Regions from separate parts of the Nesterenkonia sp. AN1 genome, predicted to be linked through region 2. Evidence: predicted binding sites of a transcription regulator. Region 2 holds the regulator's gene; the other holds the start of a gene.

Region 1 (3,916 bases), on a different contig from region 2:
CGAGGAATCAGCGGGTCAGCTGATCACATCATGCCGCCCATGCCGCCCATCGGGTCCATGCCCTCGGCGCCGGCGCCGGCGGAGTGCTTCTCCGGCTTGTCGGCGACGACGGCCTCGGTGGTGAGGAACAGCGAGGCGATGGAGGCGGCGTTCTGCAGTGCAGAGCGGGTCACCTTCACCGGATCGTTGACGCCTGCTTCGAGCAGGTTCTCGTAGACACCGGTGGCGGCGTTGAGGCCATGGCCATCGGGGAGTCCGCGGACCTTCTCGGCCACCACTCCGGCCTCCATGCCGGCGTTGATGGCGATCTGCTTCAGCGGGGCCTCCACGGCGAACTTCACGATGTTCGCGCCGGTGGCCTCGTCTCCGCTGAGCTGCAGGGTCGCGAAGGCGCGGGCGCCGGCCTGGATCAGGGCCACGCCGCCGCCGGCGACGATTCCCTCATCCACAGCGGCCTTGGCGTTGCGCACGGCATCTTCGATGCGGTGCTTGCGCTCCTTGAGCTCGACCTCGGTGGCGGCGCCGGCCTTGATGACTGCCACGCCTCCGGCGAGCTTGGCCAGACGCTCCTGAAGCTTCTCGCGATCGTAGTCCGAGTCGGAGTTCTCGATCTCGGCCTTGATCTGGGACACGCGGCCGGCGATCTCGTCGGCCTCGCCGGCACCTTCGACGATGGTGGTCTCGTCCTTGGTCACCACGACCTTGCGGGCGGTGCCGAGCAGCTCCAGAGTGGTGTTCTCCAGCTTCAGGCCGACCTCTTCGGCGATGACCTGGCCACCGGTGAGGATGGCGATGTCGGCGAGCATGGCCTTGCGGCGGTCACCGAAGCCGGGGGCCTTGACGGCCACGGACTTGAAGGTGCCCTTGAGCTTGTTGACCACCAGTGCGGCCAGGGCCTCACCCTCGACGTCCTCTGCGATGACCAGCAGCGGCTTGCCCGACTGCATGACCTGCTCCAGGACGCCGATGACGTCCTTGACCGAGGAGATCTTGGAGTTCGCGATCAGGATGTAGGGATCTTCCAGGACTGCTTCCTGGCGCTCGGCGTCGGTGACGAAGTAGCCGGAGAGGTAGCCCTTGTCGAAGCGCATGCCCTCGGTGAGCTCGAGCTCCAGACCGAAGGTGTTGGACTCCTCGACGGTGATGACGCCTTCCTTGCCGACCTTGTCCAGCGCCTGAGCGATCAGTGCGCCGATCTGCGGGTCACCGGCGGAGATGGAGGCGGTGGCAGCGATCTGCTCCGTGGTCTCGATCTCCTTGGCGGACTTGAACAGCTCCGCGGTGACCGACTCCACGGCGATGTCGATGCCGCGCTTGAGCGCCATCGGATCGGCGCCGGCGGCGACGTTGCGCAGGCCTTCTTTGACCAGGGCCTGTGCGAGGACGGTGGCGGTGGTGGTGCCGTCGCCAGCGACGTCGTCGGTCTTCTTGGCGACCTCCTTGACCAGCTCAGCGCCGATCTTCTCGTAGGGGTCCTCAAGCGTGATCTCTTTGGCGATGGAGACGCCGTCGTTGGTGATCGTGGGGGCACCCCAGGACTTCTCCAGCACGACGTTGCGGCCGCGGGGACCCAAGGTGACCTTGACGGCATCGGCGAGGACGTTCAGTCCGCGCTCGAGGCCGCGGCGTGCCTCTTCATCGAATGCAATAGTCTTTGCCATAGTGGCGCGTGTCCTTCCTGGACTCGGCTGATCTCAAGCCGTGGTGTGTGACTTTCAGACGTGTTCGCGTCTGCTGGGTCGAACCATTCCAGGTGCCCGCGACGGACGGCCGTTCCCGCGTCACCGGGAACTTCTGTATGGCCTCACCTGCTCAGGTTCCTCTAGCAGTCTCGACACGAGAGTGCTAAACCAATTTTTAGCACTCTCCCCTACCGAGTGCAAACCTCTGCGCCGAGGGCAGATTGTGCCGCCGCCCTTGCGCAGCGGCGCCGCGTATGGGTGACGGAGCACAACCGGGCCTGAACCTGATCTCCCAGCGGCGCAGGAACCAGACGGTACCCTTGAGGCGTGATGGAGCATAGAGATTCAGGCGTCGCCGCCGTGTACCAGGTCCGCCCGATCAGCCCCGAGGAGCACACCCGCTTCCTCGCTGATCATCAGACCGCGTCGTTCCTGCAGAACCCGCGCTGGCCCGCGGTGAAGCAGGAGTGGCAGGCCCAGAGCCTCGGAGTCTTCGACGCCGACGCCGGGCCGGACTCCGCGCCGGTGGCCGCGACGCTGGTGCTCTTCCGTCGACTCCCGGTCCCCGCCGCTGTGCCGCTGCTCGGGAACAAGCGGCTCGCCTATCTCGCTGAGGGCCCGGTCATGGACCCGGTCGTCGTCGACCTTGAGCTGCTGCTCCCGCCGCTGATCGCCTACCTGAAGACCTCCGGAGCCTTCCTGATCCGCATGGGCCTGCCCTCGGTGCTGCGTCGCTGGGAGGCCAAGGAGGTCCGTCGCGCCCTGGCCGCCGGGGAGAACACCAGCATCGAGGAGCTTGACCCGCTCGAGATTGATCCGGCCGGTGCCGCTCAGGCCGAGAAGTGGCAGCGAGAGCTGCGCGCGCTGGGCTTCAAGGCACCCGCGCCGAGCACCGACTTCGAGGCCGGACAGCCGCAGTTCCAGGCCCGCATCCCGCTCACCGACGACGCCGGCGCCGTCTTGCCCATCGAGGACGTGCTGGCCCGGATGGATCAGTCCTCGCGCCGCCAGACCAAGAAGTCCACCCGCTCCGAGCTCGAGGTGAGCGTCGGCGGCGAGTCCGACCTCGCCGCCTGGCACGCGCTCTACTCCGAGACCGCCGACCGTGATGACTTCACCGGCCGGCCGCTCTCCTACTTCCAAGACATGTACCGCGAGCTCAACGCCTCACCGCTGAGCGAATGCACGCTCTACCTGGCGCATTTCCAGGATCAGCTCCTGGCTGCGGCCATCTATGTCCGGCAGGGCCAGTTCGCCTGGTACGTCTATGGCGCGTCATCCTCCGAGGAGCGCAAGCGCTATGCGCCCCGCGCGCTGCAGCTGCGCCAGATCGAAGACTCGCTCGCCGCAGGCTGCCGGTGGTATGACCTCGGCGGACTCAGCCCCTCATTGGACCCGGAGTACCCGCTGGCCGGGCTGACCCGGTTCAAGACGACCATGGGCGCCGATGTGGTCCAGACCCTCGGCGAATGGGACTACCCGGTCAATCCGCTGCTGGCCAAGGCGTTCAACCTGTACATGTCGCGGCGCTGAGCCGGTCCCGTCAGCTCATTCAGGCGCCGCTGCGCTCTTCCTCCAGAACCCGACGGCCGATGCTGAATGCGGTGTTCGCGGCGGGGACCGAGCAGTAGATCGCGCACTGCAGGAAGACCTCTTTGATCTGGTCCTCGGTGAGCCCGTTGCGCAGCGCCGCGCGGATGTGCATCTCCAGCTCTTCCCAGTAGCCGCCGGCGATCAGCGCGGTGAGCGTGATCACCGAGCGTGTGGGCCGGTCCAGACCGGGACGGGTCCAGATCGATCCCCAGGCGTAGTTGGTGATCAGTTCCTGGAAGTCCTCGGTGAAGCTGTCCTTCTTCGCCTCGGCGCGGTCCACATGGGCATCGGAGAGCACCTCACGGCGCACCTTCATGCCCTCCTGGTAGCTGGGATCAGTCATTGAGGAACTCCTTGAGCAGTCGTGCGGTGGCCTCAGGGGCTTCGGCCGGCGCCTGGTGAGCGACGCCGTCCAGCACTGCGGTCCTTGTATGTGGGGCGGCGGCGAGGTCCTGGACCGCCGAGGGTGGGCACACCGGGTCCTGCGCCCCGCTGATCACCAGAAGCGGTCGGACGACGCCGGCAAGCTCGGCAGTCAGGTCATAGCGCCCCAGTGCCCGGCAGGCCTGGGCATAGGAGTGTCGATCGGTGTGCTGCAGCGAGCGCAGCAGCCCGGTGACCACGGCAGGCTGACGGGCCAT
Region 2 (3,916 bases):
TGTTGCCCAGCGCGGCGGCGGTGGCGCCGCGGGCCGCTCCGGAGATGGTCGATGTGCTCGGGTTCTGCGAAGTCTCAGTCATTGGTCCTCAGTCTATGCGCTCTGTTCGGGGTGACCAGCCCCGGTGTCCCAGTCCCAGCGGCCCAGCAGCAGCTGCGCGGCGGCCAGCGCTGCGGGCCCTGCGGTGGAGGAGCGCAGCACGGTGGGTCCGAGCCTGGCGATCCGCGCGCCTGCCCCGGTGAGCAGCTCGATCTCGCGGTCGCTGATCCCGCCCTCGGGTCCGACGATCAGATGCAGCTCGGTCAGCTGGTGCGCGGGTGCTCCGGGCGCCTGCGATGCGTGCCCGCCTGGCGCCTGCAGTGCGGCGATCGCCTGGGCCAGCGAGGTCTCATCGGTCTCATGCAGCACCACGACGCCGACCTCGGCGCCGGCCGCCTTGATCGCCTGCAGGTAGCCGGAGGTGCTGTGCAGCGGGCGGACCTCCGGGATTGTGGTGCGCCGGGTCTGCTTCGCCGCGGTGCGCACCATCGCCACCCATTCGGCGTGCTTCTTGGCCTCGCGTCCGGCCTTCCAGCGGGCCACGGAGCGTTCGGCCTGCCAGGGGATCACCGCGTCCACGCCGAGCTCGGTGGCGGACTCCACGCCCTGAAGGTCCCGGCGGTCCTTGGCCAGCGCCTGGACCAGCACCAGACGTGGCAGCAGCCGCGGCTCCTGGAGCAGCGAAAGGATCTCCACCTCGAGCTGCCCGCTTCCGGCGGAGCGGACCCGACCCTCGGCGCGCCGGCCCACGGTGTCGGAGAGCAGCACCGGCTCACCGGGCTGCAGGCGCATCACGGTGGCGGCGTGGTGGCCCTCCGACCCGGCGAGCGTGATCACCTCGGCCACGCCAACGTGGTCAAGCGCGCCCGGTTCGAGGTGGAACAGCGGTGCCGTCATCTCGCCTCGCGCATCTCTAGAGCGCGTCCCAGCGTTCGCGCAGCTTGGCGAAGACGCCACGGTGTTCGGTGGTGGACTCCCCGCGCTCCTCGCCACGCTCCAGGGCGAGCTCGCGCAGCAGCTGGGCCTCGCGCTCGGAGACCTTGGTGGGGGTCTCCACCTTCAGGTGCACCTTCAGCGCCCCGCGACCGCCGCCGCGCAGGTGGGTCACCCCGCGCTCCTTGAGCGTGAGCACCTCACCGGACTGGGTGCCCGGCTTCACGCTGAGCTCCTCGGCCCCGTCGAAGGTCTCCAGCCCGACCGTGGTGCCCAGGGCGGCCGCGGTCATCGGAATCGAGACGGTGGCGTGGAGGTCGTTGCCGCGGCGGGTGAAGACCTCGTGCTGCTTGACCTCGACCTCGATGAACAGGTCCCCGGAGGGTCCGCCGGCCAGCCCGGCCTCGCCCTCGCCGGCCAGGTGGATCCGGTTGCCCCGGTCCACGCCTGCCGGGACCTTGACCTTCAGGGACTTACGCTCGCGCACCCGGCCCTGACCGTCGCACTCCTGGCAGGGGTCCTCGATGATGTTGCCGAAGCCGGCGCAGCGCGCGCAGGTCTGGGTCTGGATGACGGTGCCCAGGATCGAGCGCATCGGGCGCTGGACCTGGCCCTGGCCGTGGCAGTCCGGGCAGGTGGTGGGCGAGGTGCCCTTGCGGGTGCAGGAGCCGTCACAGACGGTGCAGGTGACCGCGGTCTCCAGCTCCACCTCCTTGGTGGTGCCGAACACGGCGTCGCGCAGGTCGATCCGGACCCGGATCAGCGAGTCCTGGCCGCGGCGGGTGCGTGAGGCGGGGCCGCCGCCTCCCCCGCCGAAGAAGGTCTCGAAGATGTCGCCGAACCCGCCGAAGCCGGCACCGCCTGCTCCACCGCCGGGGAATCCGGAGCGGCCGTTCTCATCGCCGGTGGCGTCGTAGTTCTGCCGCTTCTGCGGGTCCGCGAGCACCTCGTAGGCGCGGCCGAGCACCTTGAACTGCTCGGCGGCGTCGTCGGAGGGGTTCACGTCCGGGTGAAGCTTCCGGGCCTGTTTGCGGTAGGCCTTCTTGATCTCTTCGGTGGACGCCGAGCGGCTGACGCCCAGCGCCTCATAGTAGTCAGTCGTCATCTTCGTGGACGTTCACCCTTCGGAAAGAATTCGGGACAGGTAGCGCGCCATTGCGCGCACCGCGGACATGGTGGAGCCGTAGTCCATGCGGGTCGGACCGACGACGCCGAGCTTGGCACCCTCGGCTCCCGTATGGCTGCCGTACTCCGCTGCGACCACAGCGGTCTCGATCAGCGAATCATGGCTGGTCTCGTGACCGATGCGGATGGAGAGACCGCGCCGGTCCTGCTCCATCTCTGTCAACAGTCGAAGCAGCACGACTTGTTCCTCGAGCGCTTCAAGAATGGGGCCGATGGAGGGACCGAGGTCGCGGCCCGACCTGGCGAGGTTAGCAGTCCCGGCCATGATGATGCGATCCACCCGAGACGATTCCAGGATGGTCTCCACGGCCTGGGCGAGGATCGCCATGGACGGTCGCAGCACCGGCTCCACCCGGCTGATCAGGGTGTCTGCGGGCAGCGGCAGCGCCGAGATGGAGCGCTGGTGCAGCTCAGAGGAGAGCACCTGGGCGAGCCGGTGCAGCGAGTCATCACCGATCGCGTCGGCCAGGGTGACCATGCGCTGATCGACCTTCCCGGAGGAGAGGATCACGATCACCAGCGCCTTGTGCGAGGACATCGAGACGATGTCGATGTGCCGGATCTTCGCGGTGGAGCGCTGCGGATGCTGGATCACAGCGACCTGATTGGTGAGCATCGCGAGCAGCCGCACGGTGTGTTCGAGCATCGCGTCATGGTCATCGGCGGTCTCGAGCAGAGTGTCCATGGCGCGCCGCTCAGCGGAGGTGAGCGGACGGACCTCGGTGATCTTGTCCACGAATCGCCGGTAGCCGAGATCGGTCGGGATCCGCCCGGCGGAGGTGTGCGGCGCGGCGATCAGGCCCTCCTCCTCGAGGTGGGCCATGTCGTTGCGGATCGTGGCGGGTGAGACCTCCAGGTCGTGACGCTCCACCAGGGCCCGGGACCCGACCGGCTCCCGGGTGTGGACATAGTCCTCCACGATGGCACGCAGAACCTGCAGACGACGGGTGTCGGACATGTAAGCTTGGCGCCTCCTGAACCTCTGGCACTCTTCGAGTACAAGTGCTAATTCTACAATGGGTGATCATGAGCGCTCCGCACCTCCCCGACTGGCGTAACTCCTCCACCCCGAACTGGGGTGCCCAGGACCTCTCCCGGCTCCGCCAGAGCCAGCTCCGCAAGGTCTCCACGATGCCGGCCGACTACGGCGCCGTGATCGAAGAGGTGGAGTCCGGCTGGGTCGGCGCGATCATCTCGGTGGAGGCCTCCGGCGGGGTCCACGTGGTGAGCCTCGAGGACCGGCGCGGCAAGGTCCGTTCCTTCCCGCTGGGCCATGGATTCCTGCACGAGGGCCAGCCGGTGGAGCTGACGCCCCCCACCCCCCGGGCCGTCGCGGCGAAGCCACCCGCACCGCCTCCGGATCGGTGGCGGTGGCCAATGCGCCGGCCCGCGTGGCCCGGGCCTCGCGGATCTGGGTCGAGGGCACCCACGACGCCGAGCTGGTGGAGAAGGTCTGGGGCGAGGACCTGCGGATCGAAGGCATCGTGGTGGAGCCGCTGCACGGCGCCGATGACCTGCTCGGGGCGATCCGTGCGTTCGGGCCCGGTCCGCAGCGACGGGTCGGGGTGCTGCTTGATCACCTCGTCCCGGGCTCCAAGGAGTCCCGCATCGCCCGCGAGGTCATGCAGCAGCCGGGCGCACGGGGCAACATCGCGGTGCTGGGTCACCCCTACGTCGACGTCTGGCAGGCGGTGAAGCCGCACCTGCTCGGGCTGCGGCGCTGGCCCGAGGTCCCGCGCAGCCAGGACATCAAGGTCGG

What was found. The regulator HrcA, encoded in region 2, represses chaperone genes, less so after heat shock. The targets are predictions, from matches to a motif close to TTNGCACTCGNNNNNNNCGAGTGCNAA.
Region 1: the regulator HrcA is predicted to act here: its motif matches at 1,858-1,884, upstream of groL (chaperonin GroEL).

Annotation. Positions count from the first base shown of each region.
Region 1 covers NZ_JEMO01000001.1:31,888-35,803, reverse strand. Annotated here, with positions in the region: gene groL (chaperonin GroEL) at 24-1,661, opposite strand; gene BG28_RS00180 (peptidoglycan bridge formation glycyltransferase FemA/FemB family protein) at 2,013-3,215, shown strand; gene pcaC (4-carboxymuconolactone decarboxylase) at 3,235-3,618, opposite strand; gene BG28_RS00170 (alpha/beta fold hydrolase) at 3,611-3,916, opposite strand, start outside.
Region 2 covers NZ_JEMO01000016.1:7,562-11,477, reverse strand. Annotated here, with positions in the region: gene BG28_RS09020 (PhoH family protein) at 1-82, opposite strand, end outside; gene BG28_RS09015 (16S rRNA (uracil(1498)-N(3))-methyltransferase) at 94-936, opposite strand; gene dnaJ (molecular chaperone DnaJ) at 953-2,077, opposite strand; gene hrcA (heat-inducible transcriptional repressor HrcA) at 2,090-3,115, opposite strand; partial or broken gene BG28_RS09000 (DUF3097 domain-containing protein) at 3,184-3,916, shown strand, end outside.